DNA from 2 places in the Bradyrhizobium sp. AZCC 1588 genome. Region 1 is predicted to be linked to the other one. Evidence: riboswitches for the same ligand, from Rfam matches in the RefSeq annotation. Region 1 holds a riboswitch; the other holds the start of a gene.
What was found. A riboswitch is a leader RNA that binds a small molecule or an ion and turns the genes downstream of it on or off. The one in region 1 is predicted to bind cobalamin.
Positions count from the first base shown of each region.

Region 1 (7,233 bases):
CAGACGCAGCGCGCGCAGCTTCTCGGTTCGCTTGCGGATCGCGATATCGGCAGCCGCGATCTCGGCCATTGCCTTGATGCCATCGACTTCCTGGGCGCGCTTGCGGTTGAGCCTCATTTCTTTCAGCTCGGCGGCGCTCTTCGGCTCATCATTCATGTCATACCTCTGAAATCACGACTGATATCGTCGAGCGGTCTGTGGCCCATTTACCACGGATCGGCGCGCAGAGGACGTTATTTTCGGTCGAAAATGGCGCAGTTTCTGACAGAATCTGCCTTGATATGAAAGGCTGGCGGGGAACACGGCAGGTCGAGCCGGTCCGGCAGCAAGCCGAACCGGCTGTATCGGTCAGAACGTCGCGCCGGCCTTCACCATGAAGGTGCGGCCCGGGAGTGGATAGGCCGCGAAGCGGCCAGGCGTGAACGAGCTCGCGATCGCGTAGTCGTAATAGAGCGCGTTGAACAGATTATTCACGCCGACAGACCAGAAGAAGCGGTCGTAGGCGCCGCTCAGTTTCAAATCGACGGTGGCGTCCGCCGGAATGCGGTGCTGGGTATTGGCCTGGTCATTGTCCATGATGCGTTCGCTCCAGGCCCGCACCGTGGCGTCGAACACCAGATAGTTCTGCCAGATGTTCCAGGTCACGCCGCCGCTTGCGGTGTAACGCGACACCAGCGGCACGTCATTGCCGGCGAATGCACCCTCGCGGAAGACAGCGCGGGTGTAGGCCACGCCGCCGCGGAGCGTCACCGTGTCACTGACACGCAGCGAAGCGCTGGTCTCCGAGCCGTAGCGGCGGGTCGGACCGAGGTTGACGTTGAAAAACAGCGCCGGGATGAAATGGATCTCGTTCTCGAGGTCCATGTTGTAGATGCTCGATTGCATCTGGAAGCCACCGCTCTTGATGCGGAAGCCGCCCTCGATGTCGTGGGAGGTCTGCGTCTTCAACTCGAAAGTCCCTGGAACGAAGAAGGGGCCGCTGGAGACGCGCTCGTCGACGGTCGGGGTACGGAATGCGCGCGCGGCGCGGCCGAATACCGAGAACACGCTATTGAATCGATGCTCGAGCCCAGCATGCAGCGCGTATTGTGTTTCGTTGCTGTCCAACGGAGAGGCCGCTGGGCTGCAATTGAAGAACATGGCGCAACCGGGCGCATTGGGATCAAACCGATCCCGGGCACTCAGGCTGGTGTTTTGAATCCTGGCGCCATAGGAGAAATCCGTCGTCGGCAACAGACCGACGGTTTGCTGCCAATAGCCCGCCACCGTCTGTTGCGACAGATCGTAGATGTGGGTAGGCGGAAGGCCTTTGAACGCCCCGCGTTCCTGGTTGAACGTCGCATCGTAATAATCGATGCCGGTCAGGATCTGTGAGGGCATCCCGAGGATCGAGTTCTTGACGCTCAGTCGCGGCGTGATCGACCAGGTCTGCAGTGCCGCATCGTTATAGGTCGAGGAGAAGCTCGGCAGCGGCGACGCAAACGGTACCGCACCGAAGAAACCGCTTTGCGTGTCCTTCTTCCGAAAGCCGCCGTCGACGATGAGGTCGACGCCGTTCATGATCGTCTTGGTAAAGCCGGTGGTTGCGCTGGCGCCCTGCTGATTGCCGTAGTCGAACGGCGTATTGGTGCCCCTGCGATCAGTGACGAGTTGATTGAGTCCGATTGAGGGATCGACGGTGCGTCCGCCCGGGAAGCCGAGCTTCTGGTCGTCACCGGTCACTGTAAGGAAGGCCTTGAGGTCCGGTGTGGTATAATTGAGATTGCCGACCCCGTTGCGCTGGTCGAGGGCGTTGTTGACCCGGTAACCATCAGACTTGATGGCGTTGCCATAGAAGGACGTCGACCAAGGTCCGTAGTTGGTCGCGGTCGAAATGTTCGCAAGCCGCTGGTTGAACGAGCCGACGCCGGCTTCGCTGCGAATCGCGACAGGCGGGCCGCCGGCGCCGTCCTTCAGGACGATGTTGACGACGCCGCCGACCGCGTTGTCGCCGTAGAGCACCGCGCCGCTGTTGCCACGGGTGATTTCGATCCGTTCGATCGAATTGAGCGGAATGGTCGAAAGATCGACGCCGGCCATATCGATATCGTTGAGCCTGCGGCCATTGATCAGGACGAGGCTATTGGCCGTCGCGAAGGCGCCGAAGCCGCGGAGGTCGACGGACGTCTTGGCGCCGTTCACACCGCCGTAAAGGCTGGTCAATTGCACGCCCGGCACCTGCGCGATGATGTCGGGCAAGGTCTGCGCCGGCGAATGCGCAATGTCGTCCGCGGTAATGACGGTTGCGGACGTGCCGACGATGCCGGAGAACTGCCGTCCGCCGCCTGCGCCTTGCGGGGCCCTTTGCGATGCGACGTTCGAGCCGGTCCCCGCCGCAGGTCGCGTGCCGGTCGACGGTGCAGCCGCGGGCACGATGCGGCGCGAGGTCGATGGTTCATCATAGGTCGGCTTGGCGCGGGTCCGGTTCGGGTCGGTAGGCGAAGTTACCTCGATCGGCGGCAATGGCTCCGGCGTCTGCGCGTGCGCGCCGGAAATGCCGAGCGACACGATGGGAACGAGAAAACTGGAAGCGAGCCAAAAGCGGCGGCGCCTTGCGGCTCTGTTGGTGAAAGACATGACTTGGACCTCGGTATGACGTCAGTGGCACGTCACAGCGAACCAAGTCTCACCATGTGCTTTGAGCAGCTCTGGTGAAGCTAATGTCTGTACTCCCCGACCGACATCTTCGCGTGTGACCACGGCTGACGGCAGGTCTCCTGGCTCGCGGGTCGTTACCCCATCGTCGCCTTCCCAGGACCGAGATGCCCAGTGGCTTATGACGAAGGATTCGCCGCTTACAGTTGCGGGGGCAGCCGCGGAATTGGGGGATTTCCCCGCACCGCATTCCCTTTTGATCCCCAAACGGGAACCGTCGGGAACTATGGTAGAAGTTTGTCAAAGTCCGAGTCAATGCGCCCCGGGGCGTCCGGCGATCCTCACTGGACGAGTGCGCTATTTTTGCCGCATGAGCACGCCTGCCCGCCGTCTGTACCGGGGCGGGTAAACCTGCTTTAGGACGATCGATGAGTGTTGAGGCCGTAACCCTGACCAATGAGGAAGCCGCGCGCCGGCGGATCGGCGCGACCGCGGCGCTTGCCGCCCTCGTTGCGCTCTTGATGCTGATCTCGCTCGGCATCGGGCCGGTGCGGCTGTCGCCGCTTGCGGTGGCGGAAGCGCTGTTCGGCGGCGGCAGCGAGGTGGCGCAGGTCATCGTGCGGGAAATCCGCCTGCCGCGCACGCTGCTGGCGCTCGCAATCGGTGCCATTCTCGGGCTGTCAGGCGCGTCGCTGCAGGGTTTGCTCCGCAATCCGCTGGCTTCGCCCTCGCTGTTCGGCGCGCCGCAATCGGCCGCGTTCGGCGCAGTGCTGGTGATCGCGCTCGGGCTGGCCGACGTGCGCTCCTATGCGCTCCCGGTCGCGGCGATCGTTGCGGCATTCGCTTCGGTGTTCGTGCTGCTCTCGATCGCCGGCCGCAATGCGGGTTTGCTGATCCTCATTCTGTCGGGACTGGCGATTTCGAGCTTTGCGGGCGCTGCCACCGCGCTGGTGATGAACCTCTCCAGCAATCCCTTCGTGGTGCTGGAGATCGCATTCTGGCTGCTCGGCTCGCTGGAGGACCGCAGCTTTCAGCATGTGATGCTGGCGTTTCCCTTCATCATTGCCGGCGCGCTGATGCTGTTCAGCCAGCGCCATGCCTTTCGGGCGCTGAGCCTGGGCGAGGAAACCGCGCAGAGCCTCGGCGTCGATGTCGGGCGCTTACGGTTATTCGTGATTTCGGGCGTCGCGCTCGGTGTCGGCGGCGCGGTCGCCGTCACCGGCACCATCGGTTTCATCGGCCTGGTCGCGCCGCATCTGATGCGGCCGTTGATCGGCCACGATCCCGGGCGGCTGTTGGTGCCGAGCGCACTCGCAGGCTCGGCGCTATTGCTAGCTGCCGATATTGCGGTGCGCATCATTCCCTCGACGTCGGACATCAAGGTCGGCGTGCTGACCTCGATCATCGGCGTGCCGTTCTTCCTCTATCTGATCATGCGCGAACGCCGCGCGCTCGGCGGAGGCGTCGCATGAGCGAGGCTGCGCTGCTGATCGCAAGGAGACTCGGCGTGCGGCTCGCCGGCCGCGTCGTGCTGAGGGACGTTTCGCTGGCGCTATCGGCGGGACACCTGGTGGCGCTGGTCGGCCCGAACGGCGCCGGTAAGACGACGTTGTTGCGGGCGCTGGCCGGGCTAATCCCCTCCGAAGGCGAGATCGCGGTCGGCGGCGATGCGCTGGCCTCGCTGCCGCTGCGCGAGCGCGCCAAACGTTTCGGTTATCTGCCGCAGGGGCATCTCGTGCATTGGCCGCTGCCGGCGCGCGATATCGTGGCGCTCGGCCGCTACCCGCATGGCGCAACCGATCCGGCGCGGCTGTCGCCGAAAGACGCCGAGGCCGTGCTGCGCGCGATGCAGGCGGTCGACGTGATGGAGTTCAGCGATCGCCGCGTCACCGAGTTGTCCGGCGGCGAGCGCAGCCGCGTGGCGCTGGCGCGTGCGCTCGCGGTGGAGGCGCCGATCATCCTGGCCGACGAGCCGACCGCCTCGCTCGATCCGCGGCACCAGATCGACGTCATGAAGAACTTGCGCGCGACCGCGGACAAGGGCGTGCTGGTCATCGTGGTGACGCACGATCTCGGGCTTGCTGCGCGGTTTGCCGACCATGTGCTGGTGCTGAAGGAAGGCAATCTAGTGTCGTGGGGCACGCCGAGCGAGGGGTTATCGGAGCAGGTGATGGCGGACGTGTTTCGGATCAGCGCCTACCGCGCGGAATATCAGCGCGAGGCGGTCATCGTGCCCTGGGCGGATATCTGATGCCACGGTTCGGCTTTCTTGTCGCGATCGTCGCGTTGGCGATGTCAAGCGGCGCGGCATTCGCGGCCAGCCTTCCGCGTATGGTGTCGATGAATGTCTGCAGCGATCAGCTGCTGCTGACGCTGGCCGACCCCGAGCAGATTTTGGGCCTCAGCCGCTTCGCGCGCGACGGCCGGCAATCGCAGGCGGGCGACATCAGCCGCTATCCGGTATTATCAGGCGCGGCCGAGGACGTGCTCTTGCTCAAGCCGGACCTGGTCATCGCCAGTGCGTTTGACAAGCGCTCGACGCGGGAGCTGTTGAAGACGAAGGGCCTTCATCTTGCCGAGCTCGCCGTGCCGCGAAACCTCGACGAAGCCCGCGCGCAGATCCGCGAGGTCGGCGATAGGACTGGACACCCCGATCGCGCGGCCGCCGAAATCGCGCGGCTCGACGCTGCATTGGCGCGCGCCCGCCGTGCCGCCGCCGAGCGGCATTATCGCGTGCTGCCGCTGTCGCGGCGCGGCTGGGTAGCGGGCAGCGACAGTTTTCTCGGTTCGATGCTGCGCGAAGTCGGGCTGCGCAGCGCCGCCGGCGATCTCGGCTTTACCTTCGGCGGCTTTGCCTCGCTGGAAGCGGTCGTGTCCTTGAGGCCCGATTTCATCGTGGTTTCGCAAGCCGGCGATTATGCGCGAGACGACGGCCAGGCGTTTCTGGTCCATCCGGCGCTGGAGCGCTTCTACCCGCGGGAGCGGCGCATCGTAATTCCGGAGCGCCTGACCGAATGCGGCGGCGTGATGCTGGCCGACGCGCTCGATGCGCTGACGGCGGAATTGGCGCGGGTGGGGCGGTGAGGCTTGCTCGATTTTGTAGGGTGGGCAAAGCGAAGCGTGCCCACCATCCAGAGTCGATGTGCTGATAGATGGTGGGCACGGCGCTTGCGCCTTTGCCCACCCTGCGATCTTCACCCTTGAACCACCGGGCCACCTACCTTCTTCCACGCGTCCAGCCCGCCTTCGATATGGGCGGTGTTGGCGAGCCCCGCGTTCTTCGCCGCGGCCACCGCCATCGCGGAGCGTTCGCCGAAGGCGCAGAAGAACACCACCCGGCGGCCGGTCGCGGCGGCGACTTCGCGCAGCATACCGCCGGGCTTGAGGCTCTCGGCGATGCCGGGATAGGGCGCATGGAGCGCGCCCGAGATCGTGCCGTGCTTAGCGCGCTCGCCGGTCTCGCGCAAATCGACGAGCAGGATATCGGGCCGGCCGAGACTGTTGATCGCATCGCGGGCAGACAGCGCGAGCCCCTGCTTGGTAAGCTCCTCCTGGTGCAGGCCGACATGCATGTTGGCGGGCACCGCGACGTCCATCATCTTCGGGTTCGGCAGCTTCAGGTTCGCCATCAACTCAATGTATTCGTCAACGTTGCGTACCTGCAGCCGCGGATTATAGCGGCGCTCCTCGCCGATGGTGGAAACCGTGTCGCCCTTGTAGTCATGGGCGGGGAATACCAGCGTCTCGTCCGGCAGTTTCAGAAGCCGGTTGAAGATCGATTCATATTGCGCCCGGGAGGAGCCGTTCTGGAAATCGGTACGCCCGGTGCCGCGGATCAACAGCGTGTCGCCGGTGAAGACGCGGTCGCCCATCAAATAGCTATAGGAATCGTCGGTGTGGCCGGGCGTGTACATGACATCCAGGCTCAACCCCTCGATCGTCACCTTGTCGCCGTCGGACACCCGCATCGAGACCACGTCGGCCTTGCTCTGCTCGCCCATGATGGTGATGCACTGGGTGCGGTCGCGCAGTTCGCCGAGGCCGGTGACGTGGTCGGCGTGCAGATGGGTGTCGACCGCCTTCACCAGCCGCAGATCGAGCTCCCGCAGGAGCTGGCAGTAGCGATCGGCCTTTTCCAGCACGGGATCGAGGATCAACGCCTCGCCGCCGGCGCGGCTCGCCAGCAGATAACTGTAGGTACCGGACACGCTGTCGAAGAGTTGACGAAAGATCATGGCTACACGTCCGCGTTAACTCAGGTTGGATCAAGGCCGGACGTAGTTCCAGCCCTGCTCCTGCAATTTCATCAACTCTACCACGCCTGAGGGCGCGATGAAATTACGACAACTCTCTCCCCGTCATTGCGAGGAGTGCGCGCAATGAATTCACGGCCGCACCAACGTATACCCGTTCTCCGTCAGAAACAGGATCTGCGCGACGCCGACCTGCACAGGCGTTGCCGCGGCGATGAATTCCGGCCGCTTGCCGGCCTCGCGTTCGAGCGTGTCGACGGTGTTGAGGCAGACGTCGAAACGCGCGCCTTGCGCGACCAGGCTCTCGACCATCTTGCGGTTGGGATTTTCCGGGCGCAGCAGGTCG
Region 1 covers NZ_JAZHSC010000001.1:2,601,496-2,608,728, reverse strand. The annotation lists gene V1277_RS12235 (transcriptional regulator) at 1-156, opposite strand, end outside; gene V1277_RS12230 (TonB-dependent receptor) at 349-2,616, opposite strand; cobalamin riboswitch at 2,730-2,928, opposite strand; gene V1277_RS12225 (FecCD family ABC transporter permease) at 3,063-4,106, shown strand; gene V1277_RS12220 (ABC transporter ATP-binding protein) at 4,103-4,885, shown strand; gene V1277_RS12215 (ABC transporter substrate-binding protein) at 4,885-5,718, shown strand; gene V1277_RS12210 (MBL fold metallo-hydrolase) at 5,829-6,869, opposite strand; gene V1277_RS12205 (DsrE family protein) at 7,020-7,233, opposite strand, start outside.

Region 2 (7,233 bases), 4.2 Mb from region 1:
TCGTCTCGAGTCGGGTTCGATAGTTAGTCAGAAAGCCCTGTGCGTTTGACGGAAGGTCATCGAAACCACCGAGCTTGGCCATCATGAGCCAAGTGGCAAAATCCGCCTCGGCTTTCGTGCGAGCTTTCTTAACGATACTGGCGTTGGAGTTAGAGGACATGGTGGTCCGATTGGTTCGCCCGCCCAAACTCGCCGGCTTTCTTGGCTATCTTTGGACGGTTCGCTTAGGTATCTCGGTTGACCTCGCGCTGGCTTGGCGCGCCAGGATTTGCCCTGGCGCCGAAGCCGCCAAGCGCGCTGGACCAAATTAAGGGCTTGCCGGCCGGCATCGTTAATCCGACTAACGGCACGAACCGGACTCGCCCACGCTTTCGCCAAGGTCCGCTGTTGAGGGCAGACCGGAAGAACTGAGAGCCGTCAACGAGCGCCTCAAGGAGTTCGACAATGGCACCAAGCGGACGTGCAGAAGCCGTACTGCGATGTCCGTTATCGGGGATGAACGGACCTAGCTCGGACGCGAAGCTGATGTAGGTTAGCAATCCGCCGACACCATTAAATTGAATTTTAGATTTCGGTGCCCCGGCGCCGTGCACGAAGTTAAGGTCGGGGACCAGGCCACGAACGTGCTTGCCATCTACGTCGTGGAATAGCTGCCCGTCGAGCAGCCGACCCAGTTCGAGCTGGTTATCAACCTTAAGACTTAAGAATGCCAAGGCACTTGGCCTCGTCATCCCGCCGTCGCTGCTTGCCCACGCCGATGAGGTGATCGAATGAGATGGCGAGTCGGCTTTTCGCACCTGAACAGGAAATTCCCAGGCTGCTTTCGGATCATGCTTTAAGACAAAACCGGATCACCGCTGTTCTTGAAGAATCGGTGCACCGAGTTCATCGAAACGAAAGAGCTGAAACACCCGCTGGCCATTAAAGTCGAGCACTCTCAAATCATCGGTCTCGTGCAGATCGCTCTCGACTGCTTGAAAATGCCCGCCGTAGCGCTCCCTAGCGAGCGACACTGGAACCTCAAATGCGACGAACTTGCCAATTCCTTTGTGCTTCCGCTTATCGAGGAGCTTCGGATCGTGTAAGTGATAACGATTCCGGGGTCGACATGATCTTGTACTCTTGGACGGTCCCGGCATGCTCGGTCGCATCGAGGTAAGTGAAACGGATTAGCCGAGGAGCCTCTTTCATCCACAATTCGACAGCATTTTCTGGAGTATCGCCTCGACCGAGTGTGGCGAAATCCTGCTTCGAGCTGCTATTGGCCGGAAGCCGGGAGCAAAGGCCGAGCGAAACTGAGTTCGTGGCCATCGGGGTCAATTAGGTGGAAGAAGCGCTCACCCCATTCGGCATCCTTGGGCACGGTAGCTGGCTGGTATCCCGCTGCGAGTGCACGGTCGTAAAGTGCGTCAACATCGGCAACGTAGAAGATGACCCGCCCCCACCAGGACCAGCGCCGCTCGTTAGGCTGGGTGATGAGGTTGAGATAGCTCGTTCCCGCTCGAAAGCTGGTGAATGACGAATCTTCGCCGCCGTGCAGGACCTCAAACCCCAGCGTGCAGTAGAATCGGACGGCTCGTGCCATTTCGTGGGTGCCGAGTGTAACCGCGCTGATCCCCTCGATCATGGACAGAACTCTCCCGTTTCATTTCCCCGCGCCGTTGCCACAGGCCCCAGACCGGCAGCTGGCGGCGGACGCTCGCCGCATCGGGCGGGAGCTTCCGGTTTCGCAACTTCCGCGGGGCGCTTACCTTCCTTCCAAATATCTGCGAATTAACTCGCGTTTGCGATCCCTCAGGCGCATACTCAGGCAATCACCGCTCCGCCTCCTAGGCATTACCGGTGACAGAGAGTGTTGCGCTCCCGCCTGTTCGAGGGAAGCATCATGCCCCAATCTCAACGCCTCTCGTCCGTCATTCCATTCGCTGCAATTGAGCGCCCCGCCTGTCCGAAGTGCAAGGCCCAGATGATGCTCGTTAGCATCGAGCCAGCACGCGCCCGGGGCGTCGACTTGCAAACGTTTGAATGCGCTGTCTGCAATCAGGTACTTACGAGCTTTGCCGCGTTCGAAGACCCCATGAAGTCCAAGGGCCTTGGACGCTGGCTTCAAGGCGATTTGCACTCACCGAAATAAGGCTCGCCGGCATGAACCGGCGGATAAGCTCGCGCCCTCGTTGTCAGATATCCTCGGTTTCAGCCTCCGGCTGGCTGCGGTAGGCGTCTCGGAGCCACAGGCGATTGAGGGGAGCGTCCGCGCTAAACGCGCGGGAGCCGCCGGGCTTCCCCAGCGGCTCAAGCGTTGCGTAGCGATGTGTTGCGACGCGCAGCGTCGCGTGGCGGAACGTTGCAATGCGCCGAGGCGCACCGCGTTGCCTACCGTGATGTCGATAAGTCCTACGCGTCTCATCGACCACCCCAACATGGTGCAGTCGCGAGGCGACTTCAAGACAGTGCTGCTGCCATAAAACCTGCGCTCTCTTTATGATTGTGCCTAAGAAGGCCGCAACTGCCGTAACGAGATGTAACAAAACGAGATGTAACAAAATCATGCAATATAATAGACACGCGCGTCGGTTTTGATTGCGATGCCTGCCTCGTCCGAGCCGGTCATCCTCATCAGCGCCGACCTATTCGAGGGGTGAAGAGCTTTCGCGGGCATTGAGTACGCAACTATCCTCGAACGAAGGAGAACACCCGTTTGTCGCAGTCGCCTAATCGACAACAGAAAAATCGAAATCTTCAAAGCCGTTCGGCACGCTCCATTGATCATAATCCGCGAGCTCAACGACTGACGCGCGCGAGATATCCAGGCCGGGCCCGCCTGCATGACCCCCTCGCCGCAGCGAGAGCAATGTCGGGAGATTTCACCGCGGCATTCGTCGCGTCCGACGCACGGATCGCCTGCCATTGCGACGACCCTGATACGACGTACACCGGCCCGTCGCTCCGCTGGATCAGGCGAACACGCGCGGCATCCTCGATCCCGCTGGCCCTGACGGCATCTGACGGACTGATGGTCACACGCGTGCTGTCCACGGGTGCAAGGCCGGCAAAGCGTTCCGCTTCCGACAGGGACGGAAACGGAACGAAATACATGACGATGCCGGTCGCAAACCACATCGCGAACAGGAGACAGAACGCGACACCGAGCCATCGGTGCAACAGGACTATTCCGCCCATCATGCGGGTTACGCCCCTACCACTTGAACGCAGCGGAGATCTCATAAGTGCGCGGGGCCCCCAACAGGATCTGATCGGGATAGAACGGATCGCCCCAGATCGCGTAACGCTTGTCGGTGACGTTTCGCACCCGGAATGTCAGCCGCGTCTGGTCGACGGCGTTGAACACCGATTTCGGTATGTCGACGAAGGCATAGAGGTCCGCGACGGTATAGGCGTTCATGGTCACTGTGTTGGCATCGGTATTATAGCGATCGCCGACGTGACGGCCGACGACGCCAAGCTCAATCAGCCAGGGCGTGAAGGATCGGTACGCTGCGCCGGCGTTCGCGACGACGCGCGGCACGTTCGGCGGTGTATTGCCGGAGAACGAGCCGCCGGCAAAGTTGTAGTCGGCATACCGCGCATCGACATAGGCGACGTTGCCCCAGACCCGCAATGCCTCCGTGACGCGCACGGCAGCCGCGAGTTCGACGCCCTTCGATTCCTGCCGGCCTGCAACGTTGAGCTGCATGCCGCCGGCGGCCGCATAGACGTTCTTCCGCTCGATGTCGAACGCCGAGAACGACCACTCCGCCCTGCTATTCCAGAACAGATGCTTCACGCCGGTCTCGTAGGTCTGCGACGTCGTCAGGTCGAGCGGCTGGCGCGGCCCTAGCAGGAAGATGTTGTTGGCTGAGACGTCGGCGCCGGTCGCGTACTGGCTGAAGAAGGTCAGCCCCGGGACCGCCTCCCAGGTGTAACCGATGCGCCCCGTCACCGGCGTCCAGGACTTGGAGAAGGGAAAGCCCGCCTTCACCACGCCATTCACATCGGTCGAGTTACGATCGAGCCCGATATGCTCCATGCGCAGGCCACCGACCAGCGCGAATGTCCGCGTGATCTTCAGGCGATCCTCGAACGACAGCGATTCATTGTCAATCCGCGCCGCCTGTTGCTGCGTCGTCAGCAGGCCGTAGTACCCGCGGGCAGGATCGACCAGCGTGACCTGATCGTGCGGGAAATTGGCGGCCCCCGGTCGGACGAAATCAAGGCCGCTTGCGGCAACTGTTGTCACCAGGCGGTTGTCCATGCCGGCGATGTTCGTATCCCAGGTCAGGTCGGTGAAGTTGCCGGCGAGCTTCTGGCTGTGCGCCACGTAGAAGCGTTCCCGGTCGACCAGGTTCACATTGGCATTGAACGCCTCGACCTCGTTGTTGAACCACTCCCGCTCTGCGCCATAGCCGTAGGCCTGGCTCCTCAGCGTCAGGCCGGGCGCGAGCTTGAGCTCGAAGCCGCCGCGCAGCCACACCTCCCTCGCGACATTGCGATTGTCGAGGACGTTGTAGTTGGTGTTGAAGGTGCGATCGTCGATCGTAACCGGGCCGAGGTTCGATCCATTGTAGTTCGAGACGTAGCTTCCCGAGACGATGCCGGTCGTGACATGCGATCCGCTGAAGGCGACCGGGACCAGCGGTACGCCCCAATAGGCCTTGCCGCGATCCTCCCGGTATTCGATCGCGCCCCAGACCTTGAGATTGTCGGAGATGCGGTAGTTGAGCTGACCCGAGATATCCAGCGTCTTGGTGTTGGTATCATCGGCAAAGCCGTTGAGCGAGGAGCGGCTGATGTCGAACCGGTAGTCGAGCCCCTGAACGTTGGTGCTACCGCCGGAGCCATAATAGCTGCGGAACGAGTTCAGCGAGTCATAGGAGAATTGGGCCTCGTTCCGGATCGGCCCGGTGTGTGGCTGCTTGGTGACGAAATTGATCGCGCCGCCGCTGGCCCCCTCGCCCGACAGCAGCGAAGCCGGACCTTTGAGAAACTCCACGGCCTCGAGATTGGCCGTGTCCATGATACGCGACGTCATGTTCTGGGGGCCGATTTTGATGCCGTTGTAGAGCACGTTGATCTGGCTGTTGGTAAAGCCGCGCATCGAGAAGGCCGATGGCTCGGCCGGATTGTCGCCGGACGTCACGCCGACCGCGCCTTGCGCCACTTCCGACACGGTCCGATAGCCCTGCTCGCGGATCGTCTCGGCCGAGATCACCTCCACGGTCGCAGGCACTTCACGCACAGCTAGGCCGAGGCGCGACGCGCTTGCGGCGATGGCGTTCGTGTTGAGCGGTGTCTGCGTCGTATCCCCGGTCGGCTTCGGTGCGGTCGCTGGCGAAGCAGCTCTATTTGCCGCCGCGCGGCGCGCGCCCTGCTCGTCGCGGCCGGACGGCTTGGCCTGCTTGCGCTTCTGGTCGGTGGGCGGAGAAATTTCGACCGGTGGCAATGGCTCGCGGGAGCCCGCCTGTTGCGCGCAGACCGCGGAGATGTCGAAGGCAGCAAAAGAAGAGAGAACGCCGGACGCGAGCAGGAACTTGCGCGGCCGCGCGGCACGGAGACAGGACATGGCTGAGACCTCGGTATGACGTCAGTGGCACGTCACAGCGAACCAGGTCTCAACCTTCGGCCTGTGAGGCCTCAGCTGAAGCCGAATGTCTGTACTCCCCGACCGACATTTTCGCGTGTGACCACGGCTGACGGCAGGTCTCCTGGCTTGCGGGTCGTTACCTTGCGTCGCCTTCCCGGGACCGAGATGCCCAGTGGCGCGTGACGCAAGATTCTCCGCTCACAGTTGCGGGGGCAGCTACGGCATTGAGGAAACCTCCTCGCACCGCATTCCCTTTTCATCCCCGTAAGGGGAAACCGTCGGAACCATCTAGGATTAAGTCGAACGCAGAGTCAATGTGCAGTCGCCGGTGCGACGTTCGTATGGAGCGACGGCCTGCATTGACAACGGCTCAGCCAAAAGTGCTATCGCAGGCATCGCAGTTCAGACATCCCTGGAGACGTTGAATGGAAGGTGAATCCTTCCTCTGGCTGGTCCGGCATGCCGTCGTCGACGGCATCGCAGGGACGATTCACGCTTCGGACGCTCCGGCCGATCTCAGCGACCGGACGCAACTGGACGCGCTGCGACAACATCTCCCGAAGGGCGCTGCGAGCCACGCAAGCCCGTCGCGGCGCACCGTCGATACGGCCCGCGCGCTGGGGCTTGATCCGATCCTGGTGAGCGAACTCCGGGAGCAGGATTTTGGCGACTGGACCGGAAAACGCCATGACGACCTCGCGGCCGCCGGCGGCGAAGGCTACGCAAGATTCTGGAGTGACCCCGCACGTTCGCGGCCGCCGGGCGGCGAGAGCTTTAAAGACCAGATCGTCAGGGTTCAGCGGGGCCTCGGCCAGCTCGCGGCGGGTTCGGCAACCCTTGTCGTCCATTCCGGCACCATCCGCGCCGCGCTGTGCATCGCGCTCGACCTCACGCCAGAGTCCGCCTTGCGCTTCGTGATCGACCCATTGTCCCTCACCCGCATCGACCGACTGTCGATGGGGTGGCGGGTGGTGTCGGTCAATCAGCGCGTTGGCTAAACCGCCGTCATCCGGCTGGACGATCCGGCACATTGGCCTGCGCAAAAGTCGCCATGCCGTTGTGCAGGGCGCATGCAAGCCGCACCAGCGGCAATGCGATCGCGGCACCCGATCCCTCGCCGAGCCTGAGATCCAGACTGACCAGCGGATGTACATTAAGGGCCCCAAGAACCAAGCGGTGTCCCTGCTCCGCCGATTGATGCGAGGGCAGAAGAAAGGGCTGACACGACCGATTGAGACGCACCGCCGTCAAGGCCGCCACCGAGACGATGAAGCCGTCGATCAGGACTGGAATGCGACGCTGCGCGGCCGCGATGATTGCACCGCAAATGGCCGCGATCTCGAGACTGCCGACCGCACACAGGATTCTTTCGGCAGAGGCACCCGTGAGACCATGCCGCGCCAACGCGGCATCGATCAAACGCGCCTTGCGGACCCGGCCGGCGGCATCGACACCTGTGCCACTGCCGGCAACCTCCTCCGCGCTCACGCCGAGCAAGGCCGAGGCGATCGCCGCCGATGTCGTGGTATTGCCTATACCCATCTCGCCGAAGATGAGAAGATCTGGCTGCCCGGCCTCCGCGCGCAACACGGCCCGCCTCCCGCATTCGAACGCAAAGGCCAACTCCGCCGGCTCAAGCGCCGCCTCCACGC
Region 2 covers NZ_JAZHSC010000001.1:6,775,614-6,782,846, forward strand. The annotation lists partial or broken gene V1277_RS31600 (hypothetical protein) at 1-160, opposite strand, end outside; gene V1277_RS31605 (hypothetical protein) at 225-713, opposite strand; gene V1277_RS31610 (hypothetical protein) at 852-1,013, opposite strand; gene V1277_RS31615 (VOC family protein) at 1,259-1,627, opposite strand; gene V1277_RS31620 (hypothetical protein) at 2,782-3,183, opposite strand; gene V1277_RS31625 (TonB-dependent receptor) at 3,197-5,560, opposite strand; cobalamin riboswitch at 5,676-5,876, opposite strand; gene V1277_RS31630 (histidine phosphatase family protein) at 6,007-6,579, shown strand; gene cobT (nicotinate-nucleotide--dimethylbenzimidazole phosphoribosyltransferase) at 6,587-7,233, opposite strand, start outside.
Region 2: linked by a shared signal. The riboswitch ahead of V1277_RS31625 (TonB-dependent receptor) and the one ahead of V1277_RS12230 (TonB-dependent receptor) in region 1 are both predicted to bind cobalamin.